Linked DNA regions of Idiomarina loihiensis L2TR. The protein of the gene in region 1 interacts with the protein of each later gene in a pairwise test. Links are inferred from orthologs where the notes say so. Each region holds a gene or a part of one and is shown in the gene's direction. Other genes may lie near its edges.

Region 1 (7,409 bases):
TCAAAGTAATGTGTTTCGTGACTGATAACTCGCCGTAACTGAGAAAAATAATAGCTACGTAAATAGGGTGCTTGTTTACTCGCACCATTAAGGGCATACGCCGCCTGAGTTTCTAAGTCGTTGGCTATACGCTTAATTTTATCTTGTTCGCGTAAGTTGAATTCACCGTCAATATGCAGATAGTTACCGACCAGGAAAATATGCATTAAGCCGTCAAACTCCCAGGCAAGCTGAGGGTTTCCTGCTGCGGTCAGAGGTGGGCGAACCGGTATGTTATCGTCTGAGCTGATAAAGGGCTCGGTCCCTGATTTAATAACGCTGAACAGGCGTTGGATATTATCCATGCGCTGCTCCTGGCCAGCACTGGCCAGCGGTGTATCGAGTTGCTCCTGCTCTTTGGGAAAACCATTGTAGAAAAAGTCGTTGCCATAATTTTTACCGCCAAATAAGCGCATTTTACGACCGACACCCCGGGTAAATACCGGTTGCCTCCAGGCAAGGTGCAACAGAGGTTTAGCCTGACCTTTGCGCTCGAGTTCGGTTCTGATAGGAGAGAGTTCGAGCGCATCTGCAGGCATCAGGAAAGGTTGCGAAGCCTTCGTTATATCGCCACCGGGGCCATCAATAACAACCTCAGTAGAGGTCATTTCAGATAACCTGTGTTCCGGTGCGAATGGGTTACCGGCAATGGGTATCCATTGTTCTTCATTGTCATACCGACAGGCAATATCAATTTGCCAGTTTTGTTCAGAGAATGCTTCGCAAACAGGCAGAGCGCTGCGAAGAGAGCGGTTTTGTTGGCTGTAGTGAGGCGTTAATAAATCCCGGCTTTTATTAACCGCAATAGGCTGCATGGTTAAAGAAAAGTTTTCACCGGACTGATCGGTAGCGGTTTGTTTGAAGACCAGAACTTCAACTTCAAACCAGCGCCAATAATCTTTATCTGTTTGGGCCGCTGCATTTACAGACACTAAAGCCGTTAATGCTGTTGCTAAACCCAGTACCGATTTTACACCCCGATGTACCAGCGCCATTTATTCACTCCTGTGTTACGCCGCCTGAGATTGCTCTGCAAACTCGTCTAGCAGAGACTCTACCAGTTTTAAGCGGCTTTGAGTATCTTCCAGTGGTTGACTCAAACGTAAACGATTCGGCCCGTCCAGCTTATAATAGCTGGGCGCTTTTTGAATTAACCCAATAATTATCTCGGGGTTAATTTTCGTGTCGTCGGCAAACTCAATAATACCGCCCTGATTACCAATATCAATTTTGCGTATACCTAACTGTTCCGCATTATTGCGAAGTTGTGTCTGCCGAATCAGGTTTTTTGCGGCGTCCGGTAACAGGCCAAAACGATCAATCAATTCTACTTGCAGATCATCAAGCTCTTTGCTTGTTTCGCAGTTGGCTATTCGCTTATACAAACTTAAACGATTATTGACGTCTGGTATGTAAGCTTCAGGTAAAAGTGCCGGCAGTTTCAGGTCAATTTCAGCACGTTCGTGTAGCAGTTGCGCAAGCGCGGGTTCTTTGCCTTCTTTTAAAGCTTTAACCGCTTGCTCCAGCATGTCCATGTATAAAGTAAAGCCAATGCTTTCAATCTGACCACTCTGATCATCGCCCAGCAGCTCGCCGGCACCACGAATTTCCAGGTCGTGAGTTGCAAGCATAAAGCCGGCACCCAGGTCTTCCAGCTGAGAAATCGCTTCGAGGCGCTTGTGTGCGTCTTTGGTCATGCGTTTGGGGTGTGGCGTCAATAAATAGGCGTAAGCCTGATGATGCGAACGTCCGACCCGGCCCCGCAGCTGGTGCATCTGCGCCAGACCCAGGTGATCGGCGCGATCCATAATAATGGTGTTGGCGCTGGGTATGTCGATACCGGTTTCAATAATGGTGGTACAGACCAGCACGTTAAACCGCTGATGGTAGAAGTCCGACATAATGCGCTCAAGGTCACGTTCACGCATCTGTCCGTGAGCAACCACAACCCGCGCTTCCGGAACCAGAGCTTCAATATCGGCCGCAGTTTTTTCAATGGTGTCGACATTGTTGTGTAAGAAATAAACCTGACCACCGCGCAGAATCTCACGCAATATTGCCTCACGAACCGTTGGCTCGTCGTATTCGCGGACAAAGGTTTTTACTGCCAGTCGCTTAGCTGGTGGCGTGGCTATAATTGAAAGGTCACGAATGTTGTTCATGGCCATATTCAGGGTACGCGGAATCGGTGTTGCGGTTAGCGTCAGAATATCTACGTCAGCGCGCAGGCGTTTAATTGTATCTTTTTGTCTTACACCAAAGCGGTGTTCTTCGTCGACAATAAGCAGACCTAAGTCATGACACTTAACATTGTCTTGCAGTAACTTGTGGGTACCAATAACAATGTCGACTTTGCCGTTGGATAAGTCTTCAAGAATGCCTTTTGACTGCTTGGCGGTTTTAAAGCGCGACAGCACTTCAACCCGAATGGCCTGATCAGCAAAACGGTCACTGAAGTTTTCGTAGTGTTGCTGGGCAAGTAGGGTGGTAGGAACCAGCACCATTACTTGTTTACCTTCATTAACTGCAATAAAGGCCGCGCGCATGGCCACTTCAGTTTTACCAAAGCCCACGTCGCCGCAAACCAGTCTGTCCATAGCGCGGGGCTGTTGCATGTCCTGCTTAACCGCATCAATTGCAGTCTGTTGGTCAATGGTTTCTTCAAACGGAAAGCCGGCGGCAAAACGTTGGTAATCTTCTTCGTTAATGTTAAATGCATAGCCGGGTTTCGCTTCACGGCGAGCGTAAATGTCGAGCAGTTCAGCCGCAACATCACGGACTTTTTCCGCAGCACGTTTTTTGGCCTTGTCCCAGCTGTCGTTCCCCAGTTTGTTTAACGGCGCATGGCTTTCTTCACCGCCACTGTAGCGGCTTAAAACGTTCAGGTTTGCTACCGGAACATAAAGTTTTGCGCCACCTGCGTACTCAATGGTAACAAATTCGGTGGTGACATTTCCGGCATCTAAAGTTGTCAGCCCTTGATAACGACCAACACCGTGGTCCAGGTGAACAACGGGCTGACCGGCTTGCAGTTCTGCTAAATTGCGAATCAGTGTATCGGCACTGACAGTGGCTTTTTGCTGACGTCGACGGCTTTGCACCACTCGATTACCAAATAATTCGGTTTCGGTAATAAACCAAAGTTTGGCGTCTGGTAAATAAAATGAATTAATAATGGGGCTAATGATTAACCCAATTTGTTGGGTTGGGCATTCATCCAGCCCCGAGCAAAGTCTTACCTGAAAACCAAGCTTGCTGACAATTTCCCGTAAGGCTTCGCGGCGGCCTGCGCTCTCGGCTGACAGCAGAACTTTGTCACCCGTTGTCAAAGCCTGTTCCAGTTTGGTCTTTAACTTGGCAAAGGGTTGCTTTTGCTGATGGTCAGCTGCAATTTCCGTTACAGCCTGTGTCAAAAATGGCGTCGGACCGGGTTGGGCCATTTCTGCCGGTACATTGGCCCGTACCCGACGATATTGTTTGAAACCGGCGTGAATATTATCGACCGGAAGAAACAGCTCATTGGGGTGCAGTAACGGCCGTAAAGGGTCAAACTGACGCTGATCGTAGCGGTGGTTAATATCCTGCCACAGTCGTTCCAGGCTCGCCTGAATGTTGCCGAAAGTAACCAATACCGTGTCTTCGGGAAGGTAATCAAACAAGCTGGCAGTTTCTTCAAAAAATAACGGCAGATAGTACTCTATACCACCAGGTAACTGGCCTTTACTGACTTGTTGATACACCGATTCACGCTCAGTGCTCGCCTCAAAGTGCTCACGGTAATTTGCGCGAAAGCGTTCAATTGCCGTTTTTGTCAGTGGAAACTCGTGTGCGGGCAGCAAGTTAATGCCGTCTATTGGATCTTTTGATAGCTGAGTCTCAGGGTCAAACGGCCGAATGGTATCGACTTCGTCGTCAAAAAAGTCGAGTCGGTAAGGTGTCTGGCTGCCCATAGGGTATAAGTCTAAGATAGAGCCGCGGGCACTGAACTCGCCATGCTCCATTACTTGATTAACATGACGGTAACCGGCATTCTCAAGTTGCTGGCGCAGCTTCAGGCTATCGAGTTGCTGGCCTTTTTCAATTTGTAACGCTTGCCCCTGCACAAAAGAGGTTGGAGCAATTCGGTGCAGCAGGGTATTAATGCTGACAATCAGTGCGCCGCGCTTTGCATCAGGAAGGCGTGCCAGCACACTGAGTCGGTCAGAAATAATGTCCTGATGCGGCGAAAAGCTGTCGTAAGGCAAAGTTTCCCAGTCGGGAAAAAGCGTAATGTCGTCATGGTATTCGGTGTGCTCACCGGCAAAGTATTTCACTTCCTGTTCTAACCGGTGTGCCTGGTTAGCATCTGCGGTGACAATTAAAACCCGCCCTGGCGTGGCGTCAATTAGCCTCGCTATCGCCATTGCCGGCGAGCTGCCATGCAACTCCTGCCAGGTAAGGTCTTTGTTTGCTGCCGGAGGAAAAGGGGGTCTTAATACAGATGCCTTAGTCATGACTACTCAACTGGTTTGGAAAAACGTCGGTATTATACCGAAATCAATCAGGATTTGGATGACAGGTTGTCGTTTTGTTTTTCTTCGCGGCGTTGTTTGGAACGCTCTTTAAGCTGGCGACTCTGGGCATGAAGACTGGCCCGAATCAATAGCTCCTGATCTTCCTCGCGAATTTGAGCAAAGCTGAGAGTGCAACGATAAGTCTCACCCTCGTCTTCTGGTTCTGAGTTTTCAGCTGTCAGATAACAGTAAATTGCCAGAGCTTCTTCTTTAAAAAATAGTTTTGCCTGAAATGTCTGACCTTCGGTTAGTGGCGACTCATTTATTATGCGAATACCACCGCCGCCGTATTCAACGCCTTCAAAGCGGTGAGCCGGATCATCCTCGTTGCGGAGCATGTAGCCCAACAATATGTTCATGCGTTTGTGTTGCTGTTCTAGAAAGGCGACCAGAGCGCTGCCTGATGACTGTTCAACTTTAATACTTTGCAGTTGCTGCTGGTCACTTTCAGCCATGCTGGACGCAATAGTGAACAGTTCCGGGATTTCAGCAATAAACGCGTCTTCGTCAGGGATACTGTCAGCCGAATCCAGCGCAATTAAATTGACCGGGAAACGATCTCTTACGGTGAAGAAATCTCCGATTGGTGATGTCATTGATGTCTGCGATTGCGTCATTGTGTCGGCTTTTAGTTGTCAGGCTCAATACAACTCATTATCCTTGCTCGTTATGAATTAGCAACCATCAAATAATTGAGGGTATATGTTTCAGCCGGTCGTGCTGTTTATTGGCCTGCGCTATAGTCGGGCAAGGCAGGGGTCTGCGTTTACCGCCTTTATCAACCGCTTTGCCTTTGCCGGTATTGCCCTTGGGGTTATGGCTCTGGTGGTTGTCATGTCGGTTATGAACGGTTTTGAAGGCCAATTGAAAGAACGGATTTTGGGCGCAGTCCCTCAGGTAACCCTAACCGACGCTGACAGCACTACGGAACTGACAAACTGGCGTAAAACCCAGGAGCAACTGCCCGAACTAGAGGCTATTAAAGGGTCAATGCCGTATGTGCAAACGCAGGGCATATTGCAGTTTTCAGAAAAGATGTCGGTAGCCAATATACAGGGCATTTACCCGGATGCGGGCGAGGTACCTCTTTCACTCGAAGATAAAATGGTGGTTGGTGACTGGCTCAGTCTAACCCCGGGCAGTTATCACTTGATAATAGGTCAGCGACTGGCGCAAAAACAAGGAATAACCGTTGGCGATAACATTCGAATTATTGCCGCGCAGGGCGGTGTTTATACACCTTTTGGACTAGTGCCGTCGCAGCGCCGCTTTGTCGTTACCGGGTTCTTTTCTATGGGCTCAGAGGTGGATGAATCGGTTGTTTTTGCCCACGGTAGTGACTTAGCTCGTTTAATTCGCTTACCTGAAGGAAAAGTGAGTGGGCTGCAGTTGTTTTTAGATGACGCTTTTAAAGCCCCCCAAGTGGCAGAAAGTCTGCGCAATAAAACGCAATTAACGACCAGCGACTGGCGACAAAATTATGGCCAGTTATTTGAAGCAGTTGGCATGGAAAAACGCATGATGTGGTTAATGCTGGCGCTAATCATTGCTGTTGCTGCGTTTAATACTTTATCGGCTCTTATTATGGTGATAAACGACAAACGCCACGATATCGCCATATTACAAACGTTGGGTTTATCTAACGGGCGTATACGCACGGTATTTTTATTGCAGGGGCTTTATAACGGCGTTCTGGGATCATTAATTGGCGTTATTCTGGGGCTGATATTGAGCTGGTATCTGAATGATATTCTGGCTTTATTCGGTGCACAGATCTTTGCCGGATCAGATGAAGGTTTGCCAATTATTATTAACGTGTCTCAGGTTATTATTACCGTGGTTGCCGCAATTACCTTAACTTTGGTGGCAACGCTATATCCCGCATCACAAGCCGCACATGTTCAACCCTCGGAGGCATTACGCTATGACTGACGCGCTGTTGCGTTGCAAAGAATTGAGTAAATCCTATCAGGACGGGGGCGACCAGGTTACCGTTTTAAAAGACATTGATTTTGCGCTGCAAGCCGGAGAAATGGTTGCCGTAGTCGGAGCGTCAGGCTCGGGTAAAAGCACTTTGCTGCATTTGTTGGGTGGACTGGATAAACCCTCATCGGGTCAATTATTTTATAAAGATCAGGAAATGACGCCCTGGAAAGCCGACAAGTTGGCGCAGTGGCGTAACCAGAACCTTGGCTTTGTGTATCAGTTTCATCATTTATTGCCGGAATTTTCAGCGTTGGAAAACGTTGCAATGCCGCAAATGATAGCTGGTAAAAGTCCGACGGAAGCTAAACAGCAGGCTGAGCAGCTTTTAGTACGCGTGGGATTAGAGCATCGGTTGTCGCATCGTCCGGCACAGCTCTCCGGCGGTGAACGTCAACGGGTTGCAATAGCCAGGGCTTTTGTGAATAAACCACAGGTTGTGCTGGCTGATGAGCCAACCGGTAACCTCGATGGTGAAGCGGCTGAGAGTATTTATCAGTTAATGCTGGAGCTGAACCAGGAAATGGGCACGGCTTTTATTGTGGTCACTCATGACTTACAGCTGGCTGAGCAACTGCAGCGCGTAGAAGTTTTAAAAAATGGAATTTTGCATAAGGAGCAAGGCTAATGCAGCTTGCCTGGTTAATAGCCCGACGCTTTCGTAAAGGTACTGCGAAACAGGGCTTTTTGTCGTTTATATCGGCCTCATCCACTATTGGTATAGCGCTTGGTTGCGCGGTTTTAATTGCGGCTTTGTCGATGATGAACGGGTTTAATCAGGTGCTGCAGGAGCGGTTACTGGCGGTTGTTCCGCAGGTCGAGTACAGTGCCGTC
Region 2 (7,321 bases), 910 kb from region 1 along the record:
CCTGAATGTAACCGTCCTGCATTTCCAGTTCACCGTCAAAAATACCGGTATTAGGCTGGTGGCCGATGGCAATAAAGCAGCCCGCAACTTCCAGCTCTTCGGTACTACCGTCTTGCGTATCTTTAATACGCACGCCAGTAACACCAGCATCGTCACCCAGCACTTCATCTAAGGTTTTGTTCAGATGGAAAGTGACATTACCGTTCTGCTCTTTTTCATGCAGACGGTCGACCAGAATTTTCTCCGCCCGGAAAGTGTCACGACGGTGGATAACATGCACTTCGCTGGCAATGTTTGAAAGGTACAACGCTTCTTCAACCGCAGTATTACCGCCGCCGACAACGCAGACCTTTTGCTTTTTGTAGAAAAAGCCGTCACATGTTGCGCAAGCTGAAACGCCTTTACCCATAAAGGCTTCTTCTGAGTCTAAGCCTAAGTATTTAGCTGAGGCGCCAGTGCTGATAATGACTGAGTCTGCGGTGTACTCACCAACGTCACCTTTTAACTGAAAAGGGCGCTTGGAAAAGTCGACGCTGCTAATATGGTCGAACACAATTTCGGTATCAAAGCGCTCAGCGTGCTTTTGCATGCGGACCATAAGGTCGGGTCCGGTTAACCCTTCGGCGTCGCCCGGCCAGTTCTCAACGTCGGTTGTGGTGGTTAACTGACCACCTTGTTGCATACCCGTTACCATAACCGGGTTTAAATTAGCACGTGCAGCATAGACTGCAGCTGTATAGCCAGCAGGACCTGATCCCAGAATAAGTAACTTGCAGTGTTTGGCTTCAGCCATTAGAAAAACTCCATTAATGCGTTTTTGATTGTTCGTTCTTTAGCTATGGGGGTTGATTGTAGGGTTTACAAGCTTAGCGAACAAGAACTGCCAATAAAAAAGCCCGCAAACTTTTGTTCACGGGCTTATTCAGAACAACCGGCTATTACGCCTGAAGCGCTTCGCGAGGGTCCTGGTAATCCAGACCTAACTGCTGACCAAGATCATCGTGAATGGCTTTGTAGGTAATTTTACCTTTATGCATGTTCAGGCCGCGTAACAGGTGCTCGTTTTCGAGCATGGCTTGCACGCCTTTGTTTGCCAGCGCAATACCATAAGGCAAGGTTGCATTGTTCAGTGCAATAGTAGAGGTACGTGCAACACCGCCCGGCATGTTTGCCACACAGTAGTGAACAACGTCGTCAATAATGTAAACAGGGTCCTGATGTGTGGTTGCTTTTGATGTTTCAAAGCAGCCGCCCTGATCAATTGCAACGTCTACTAGTACTGAGCCCGGCTTCATATTGCTGATGTTTTCACGAGTCAGCAGTTTCGGTGCAGCGGCGCCCGGAATAAGAACCGCACCCACCACTAAGTCAGCTTCACGAGAGTATTTATCGATAGCATCAACGGTTGAGTAAACAGTTTGTACACGGCCGGCAAAAATATCGTCCAGTTCACGTAAGCGAGGCAGAGAACGATCTAAAATAGTGACTTCAGCACCCAGGCCAATAGCCATTTTCGCAGCGTTAGTACCAACAACACCGCCGCCAATGATAAGTACTTTACCCGGTGCTACGCCAGGAACACCACCTAATAAGGTGCCGCTGCCACCATGGGCCTTTTCTAAATAGTGAGCGCCTGCCTGAATTGACATACGCCCGGCAACTTCACTCATAGGAGCTAAAAGAGGCAAACCGTTACGAGTATCAGTGACCGTTTCGTAAGCAATAGCAGTACAACCCGCTTTACCCAGTAACTCAGTTTGAGTTGGGTCTGGTGCTAAATGAAGGAAAGTATAAAGAATTTGGCCTTCGCGAAGCATTTTGCATTCGTTTGGCTGAGGCTCTTTTACTTTAACAATCATGTCGGCGCGCTGAAAAATCTCTTCTGGTGTATCAATAATAGTTGCACCGGCTTCCATATATTGCTCGTTTGTGAAGCCTATTGCTGCACCACCGTTATTTTCAATGATGACGTCATGGCCGTTTTCCACATATTCACGCACGGCTGCTGGAGTTAAGCCGATACGGTATTCGTGGTTTTTAATCTCTTTTGGTACACCAATTAACATTATCTGCCTCTTACAATTTCGTGTTTAAGGGGGAATTGTTTGGCGCAAATTATAGACGCAAATAACAGTGCATGACTTACTTTTTTTAAGTTATTTTTTGGTGTGATATACTAATTTTAATTACTTATTTAGAGATTTATTATGTTTAACGCCGAACAACCAGCAGAAGTCACTATTGATAAAACCGACAGGAAGATCCTGCGGCTTTTGCAGGATGATGGACGCATGTCGAATGTTGAACTGGCAAGGCGTGTAGGGCTTAGCCAGACTGCTTGCCTGGAGCGTGTGCGTAAGCTTGAGCGGGAACAAGTAATTGAAAGTTATCATGCCCGGATTAATCCTGCTAAGTTAGGTGCAAACCTGATGGTTTTCGTTGAAATTACCTTAACCCGAACCTCAGCCGACGCTTTTGCCGAATTTAGCGAGGCTGCACGTAAAACGGATGAAATTCTTGAATGCCATTTGGTGGCGGGTGACTTCGACTTCCTGATAAAAGCACGGGTGCCGGATATGCGTGCTTACCGCAAATTATTGGGTGAAACCCTGTTAATGATGCCGGGGGTTGATGAATCAAGAACCTATGTGGTTATGGAAGAGGTCAAACAAGAAAATAAAGTATTAGTAAAGGGGTAACATTGGGGCTGATATTCGCTACAATCATGCGGATAAAATTTATCTCGATATTTTATCGTAACAAGAATACCAACGAAGGCGCTGCAATAAGATAATGACAGGTGTACAAAGAGTTTTAGAAGCAGGGTTGCTAATAAGTGGTGCGCTGGCCATTTTCATTTTTTTGTCATTGGTGAGCTTTAATCCCGCTGATCCCAGCTGGTCACAGACCGGTTATGAAGGAAGCATACATAATGCCGGCGGTGCCGTAGGTGCCTGGATGGCAGATGTACTCTTGTTTGCTTTTGGCTTCGTTGCCTACCTTATTCCTTTCGGCTTTGTTGGCCTTGGCTACCTACTATTTCGCAAAACTTACCATTTATTAGAAATGGATTACCTTGCGGTCAGTTTGCGTATGATAGGCGCTATGCTCGCGCTTATTGGTGCATCTGCACTGTCCTCTATTAATTTCGACGATATTTACTACTTTTCTGCTGGCGGTGTTATTGGCGATGTTATTGCGGCGTCTTTGCTTCCTTATCTGAATTTTGTTGGTACAACCTTACTCTTGTTAACCTTCTTTTTTACTGGCATCACTCTGGTCAGCGGTATTAGCTGGTTGCAGGTTGCTGACAAACTCGGTGAGTGGGTTATTGACGGGGCTTTGTGGCTAACCGAAAAAATTAAAATTCTTTGGCAAAGTCGCGGAAGCTCAGAAACGGAAGATAAAGAAGACGACTCAGAAGCTTATGATGACAACGAGCGTGAGCAAACGCTTGAAGAAAAGAAATCCACAACGCTCAGTAGCGACTTATTCGGGACTGACAAACAAGAACCTGTTTTGAGCCTGCCTTCAATGAGCTCTGTTGATGAAGATGATGACGTAGACAGCGATGCGCCTAAATTTAGCAAGCAAGCGGCTGCGAAAAAAGACACACCTAATAAACCAGCTGTGGCGCCTTCTTCAGACACCTCTGCGGAAGACGAACCGCAATCAGCGGCTGATTCAGGCGAGGGCGAGTTACTTCCGCCGTTGCCGTCAATAGAGCTTCTGGATAGACCGAATAAAAAAGAGCACCCGGTAACTCAGGAAGAACTGGATCAGGTATCACGCACGGTCGAGACAGTGCTGAAAGATTTTGGGGTGGATGTTCGGGTGGCGCACGTTGAACCCGGTCCGGTCATTACCCGTTTTGAGCTCGACTTAGCACCGGGCGTTAAAGTCTCCAGAATTTCGAATTTGGCAAAAGATATTGCCCGTACCTTGTCTGCTGTTGCTGTACGTGTGGTAGAGGTTATTCCGGGTAAGTCATATGTTGGTCTGGAACTGCCTAATAAACACCGCGAAATTGTGCAGCTAAGCGAAGTGATTAATAGCGACCAGTTCACCCATAGCGGCTCGCCGTTAACGATGATTCTGGGCAAAAACATTGCGGGCACTCCAGTCGTTGTCGACTTAGGAAAAATGCCGCATTTGCTGGTGGCGGGTACCACCGGCTCCGGTAAATCTGTTGGTGTTAACGTTATGATTCTGAGCCTGCTTTACAAGAGCACGCCGGAAGACGTTCGCCTTATTATGATAGACCCTAAAATGCTTGAGCTGTCGGTTTATGAGGGCATTCCGCACTTGTTGACCGAGGTTGTTACTGACATGAAAGATGCCGCCAATGCACTGCGTTGGTGTGTGGGAGAAATGGAACGTCGTTACAAACTCATGTCATCTTTAGGGGTACGTAATTTAAAAGGCTACAACGCGAAAGTGAAGGCGGCTAAAGACGCTGGTGAACCACTGCGAGACCCTATCTGGAAGCCCGGCGACTCTATGGATGAGTTACCGCCGTTGCTGGAAAAATTACCAAACATTGTCGTGGTGATAGACGAATTTGCCGACATGATGATGATTGTCGGTAAAAAAGTCGAAGAGCTAATAGCTCGTATCGCTCAGAAAGCCCGTGCTGCCGGTATTCACTTAATTTTGGCAACTCAACGCCCATCGGTGGATGTTATCACCGGTTTAATTAAAGCGAATATTCCAACCCGAATTGCGTTTCAGGTATCATCAAAAATAGATTCGAGAACCATTCTGGATCAGCCGGGTGCCGACCAATTGTTAGGGCAGGGCGATATGCTCTATTTACCACCGGGTAGCGGTTCTCCGGTGCGTGTACATGGTGCTTTTGTCGATGACCATGAAGTTCATGCGGTGGTTAAAGACTGGAAAAAACGTGGTCGACCTAACTATCTGGAAGAAATTTTATCGGGCGATCAGGGCGAGGAAGCGCTGCTTCCGGGGGAACAGCAGGAATCTGACGATGCTGAATCTGATCCTCTATACGACGAGGCTGTTGCTTTTGTTACTGAGACTCAACGGGTCTCAGTATCCAGTGTACAGCGCAAATTCCGTATCGGTTATAACCGCGCCGCCCGTATCGTCGAACAAATGCAGGTGAGTGGTGTCGTAACCAGTGCAGGCAATAACGGCCAGCGCGAAGTGCTGGCTCCACGAGCTCCAAGGGATTAATTCATGAAAGCAGTTGTATTTGCCATGGTCATGGCCGTTTCGTTTAATGTGTTTGCCTCAGGCGACGAGTCAGACAAGCAGGCTCTGCAAAGTTTACTGAAACAAACTCAAAGCTTATCGGCAGAGTTTGAACAGCAAGTAAAAGATGAACAGGGCGAAGTGCTACAAACATTAAGCGGTACGTTAAAGCTAAAACGACCCGCTAATTTGTATTGGCATACGAAAGAGCCGGACGAAAGCGTGATGGTCGCTAACGGCAAAAAGGTCTGGTACTACAATCCTTTTGTTGAACAAGTAACCATTTATGCACAGCAGGACATGGTTGACGACAGCCCTTTACTGCTGGTGTTGAACAGCAACGGTAATCAGTGGCAGAACTATAATGTCAGCTTTCGCGATAACCGCTACTTTGTTGAGCATCAAACGAATGGCAGTAAGCTGGAGTTAAGATTTACTGATGAAAAACTCACAGAGATAACTATGGTTCAGGCTCAGGGCGAGCGGACTGAACTGATGCTGAATAATGTGGCGTTAAATGAAACCATCAGCGACGAACAATTTGTTTTTGATGTGCCCGCTGATGTCGACGTCGACGATCAAAGTTAATTGTTGTGGCAGGTCTGGACTTAGATTTTCAACCCGATTTCAAACCTCTTGCGGCGCGAATGCGCCCGCGTACGGTTGACGAGTATGTAGGTCAGCAACATCTTCTTGCTCCCGGTAAACCTTTGCGGGTAGCGGTCGAGCAGGGGCATCTGCATTCAATGATTTTATGGGGGCCTCCGGGTACCGGTAAAACCACCTTAGCTGAACTCATTGCGACTCAGGCAAATGCTACGGTCAGCCGCATTAGTGCGGTAACCTCCGGTGTTAAAGACATTCGAAAAGCCATTGAAGAAGCGAAGTTGCTGGCTCAGCAGCAGGGACGCCGCACCATTTTGTTTGTGGACGAAGTGCACCGTTTCAACAAAAGCCAGCAAGACGCTTTTTTGCCCCACATTGAAGACGGCACTATTGTCTTTATTGGCGCGACCACCGAAAACCCCGGCTTTGAGCTTAACAACGCACTGCTGTCGCGGGCGCGGGTTTACCGGTTACAAACACTGTCCAAAACGGATCTTGAACAGGCTCTGGAAAGCGCGTTAACGGACGCGGAACGAGGCCTTGGTCAACGTCAATTGCAACTGGAAGGTGAAGCCAGGGCAAAGCTTCTGGACTTAGCTGGTGGGGATGCACGTCGCTTATTAAACTATCTGGAAGTGGTTGCTGATTTTGTTGAGAGCAGCAGCCAGCCAATTACGCCCGAGTTGATCACTGCGGCTATTGGTGAAAAAGCCACGGCTTTTGATCATCAGGGTGACCATTACTACGATGTTTTATCCGCTTTTCATAAGTCTGTCAGAGGCTCGTCTCCAGACGGAGCCTTGTATTGGTACGCGCGCTTATTGACCGGTGGTGGGGACGCTTTGGTTATTGCCCGCCGGCTATTGGCTATCGCCTCTGAAGATATAGGTAATGCTGACCCCAGGGCATTACAGTTGGCATTAAACGCCTGGGATACGTACCACAGAGTTGGCCCCGCCGAAGGTGAACGAGCCATTGCTCAGGCGGTTATTTATTGCGCCTGTGCGGCGAAAAGTAATGCCGTTTATAATGCCTTTAAAAGCGCACTAAGAACCGCAAAAGAACACAGCGATGCGCCGGTGCCTGAACATTTGCGTAACGCACCAACCAAGGTGCACAAAGCTCAGGGATATGGTGCTGACTACCAGTACGCACATAATTATCCTAACGCTTACGTTCCGGGTGAACGTTACTTACCGTCGGAAATCGCCGATACCCAGTTCTACGCCCCTGAGCCGCGTGGTTTAGAAATAAAGTTGCAGGAAAAGCTCCGTTGGCTGCAAGATATGGATTCAAAGTCAGACTGGCACAGGGAACCTGATGAATAACCTTCTTCTTCATTTCTTTTGCGTTGCAGTGGGGGGCGCAATAGGTGCATCGGCACGTTTTGCTATGGTTCTTGCTATGCAATCATTTGGGGTTCGGGCATTCCCTTTTGCCACGTTGACCGTTAACATAATAGGTTCATTTTTCTTAGGGTTGTTGCTGGCTTACGCAG

Evidence for each region.
Region 2: the proteins of IL_RS07780 (region 1) and lolA interact in binary tests that used the Escherichia coli proteins (3 or more experiments, as listed by UniProt). The link is inferred for Idiomarina loihiensis L2TR from one-to-one orthologs.

Annotation. Positions count from the first base shown.
Region 1 is NC_006512.1:1,627,832-1,635,240, reverse strand. Bases 4,548-7,409 are described here. They hold IL_RS07780 (lipoprotein-releasing ABC transporter permease subunit), read left to right. Parts: upstream 4,548-5,294; coding sequence 5,295-6,524; downstream 6,525-7,409. Other genes in these bases: IL_RS07770 (lipoprotein-releasing ABC transporter permease subunit), read left to right, coding at 7,203-7,409; lolD (lipoprotein-releasing ABC transporter ATP-binding protein LolD), read left to right, coding at 6,517-7,203; IL_RS07785 (PilZ domain-containing protein), read right to left, coding at 4,580-5,188. In the rest of the region: IL_RS07795 (peptidoglycan binding protein CsiV), read right to left, coding at 1-1,034; mfd (transcription-repair coupling factor), read right to left, coding at 1,050-4,532. UniProt on the Escherichia coli protein: Part of an ATP-dependent transport system LolCDE responsible for the release of lipoproteins targeted to the outer membrane from the inner membrane.
Region 2 is NC_006512.1:719,048-726,368, reverse strand. The notes cover bases 4,230-7,003. They hold lolA (outer membrane lipoprotein chaperone LolA), read left to right. Parts: upstream 4,230-5,202; coding sequence 5,203-5,805; downstream 5,806-7,003. Other genes in these bases: IL_RS03385 (replication-associated recombination protein A), read left to right, coding at 5,811-7,003; IL_RS03395 (DNA translocase FtsK), read left to right, coding at 4,230-5,199. In the rest of the region: trxB (thioredoxin-disulfide reductase), read right to left, coding at 1-793; ald (alanine dehydrogenase), read right to left, coding at 939-2,066; leucine-responsive transcriptional regulator Lrp, read left to right, coding at 2,205-2,699; more of IL_RS03395, read left to right, coding at 2,794-4,229; more of IL_RS03385, read left to right, coding at 7,004-7,151; fluoride efflux transporter CrcB, read left to right, coding at 7,144-7,321. UniProt on the Escherichia coli protein: Participates in the translocation of lipoproteins from the inner membrane to the outer membrane.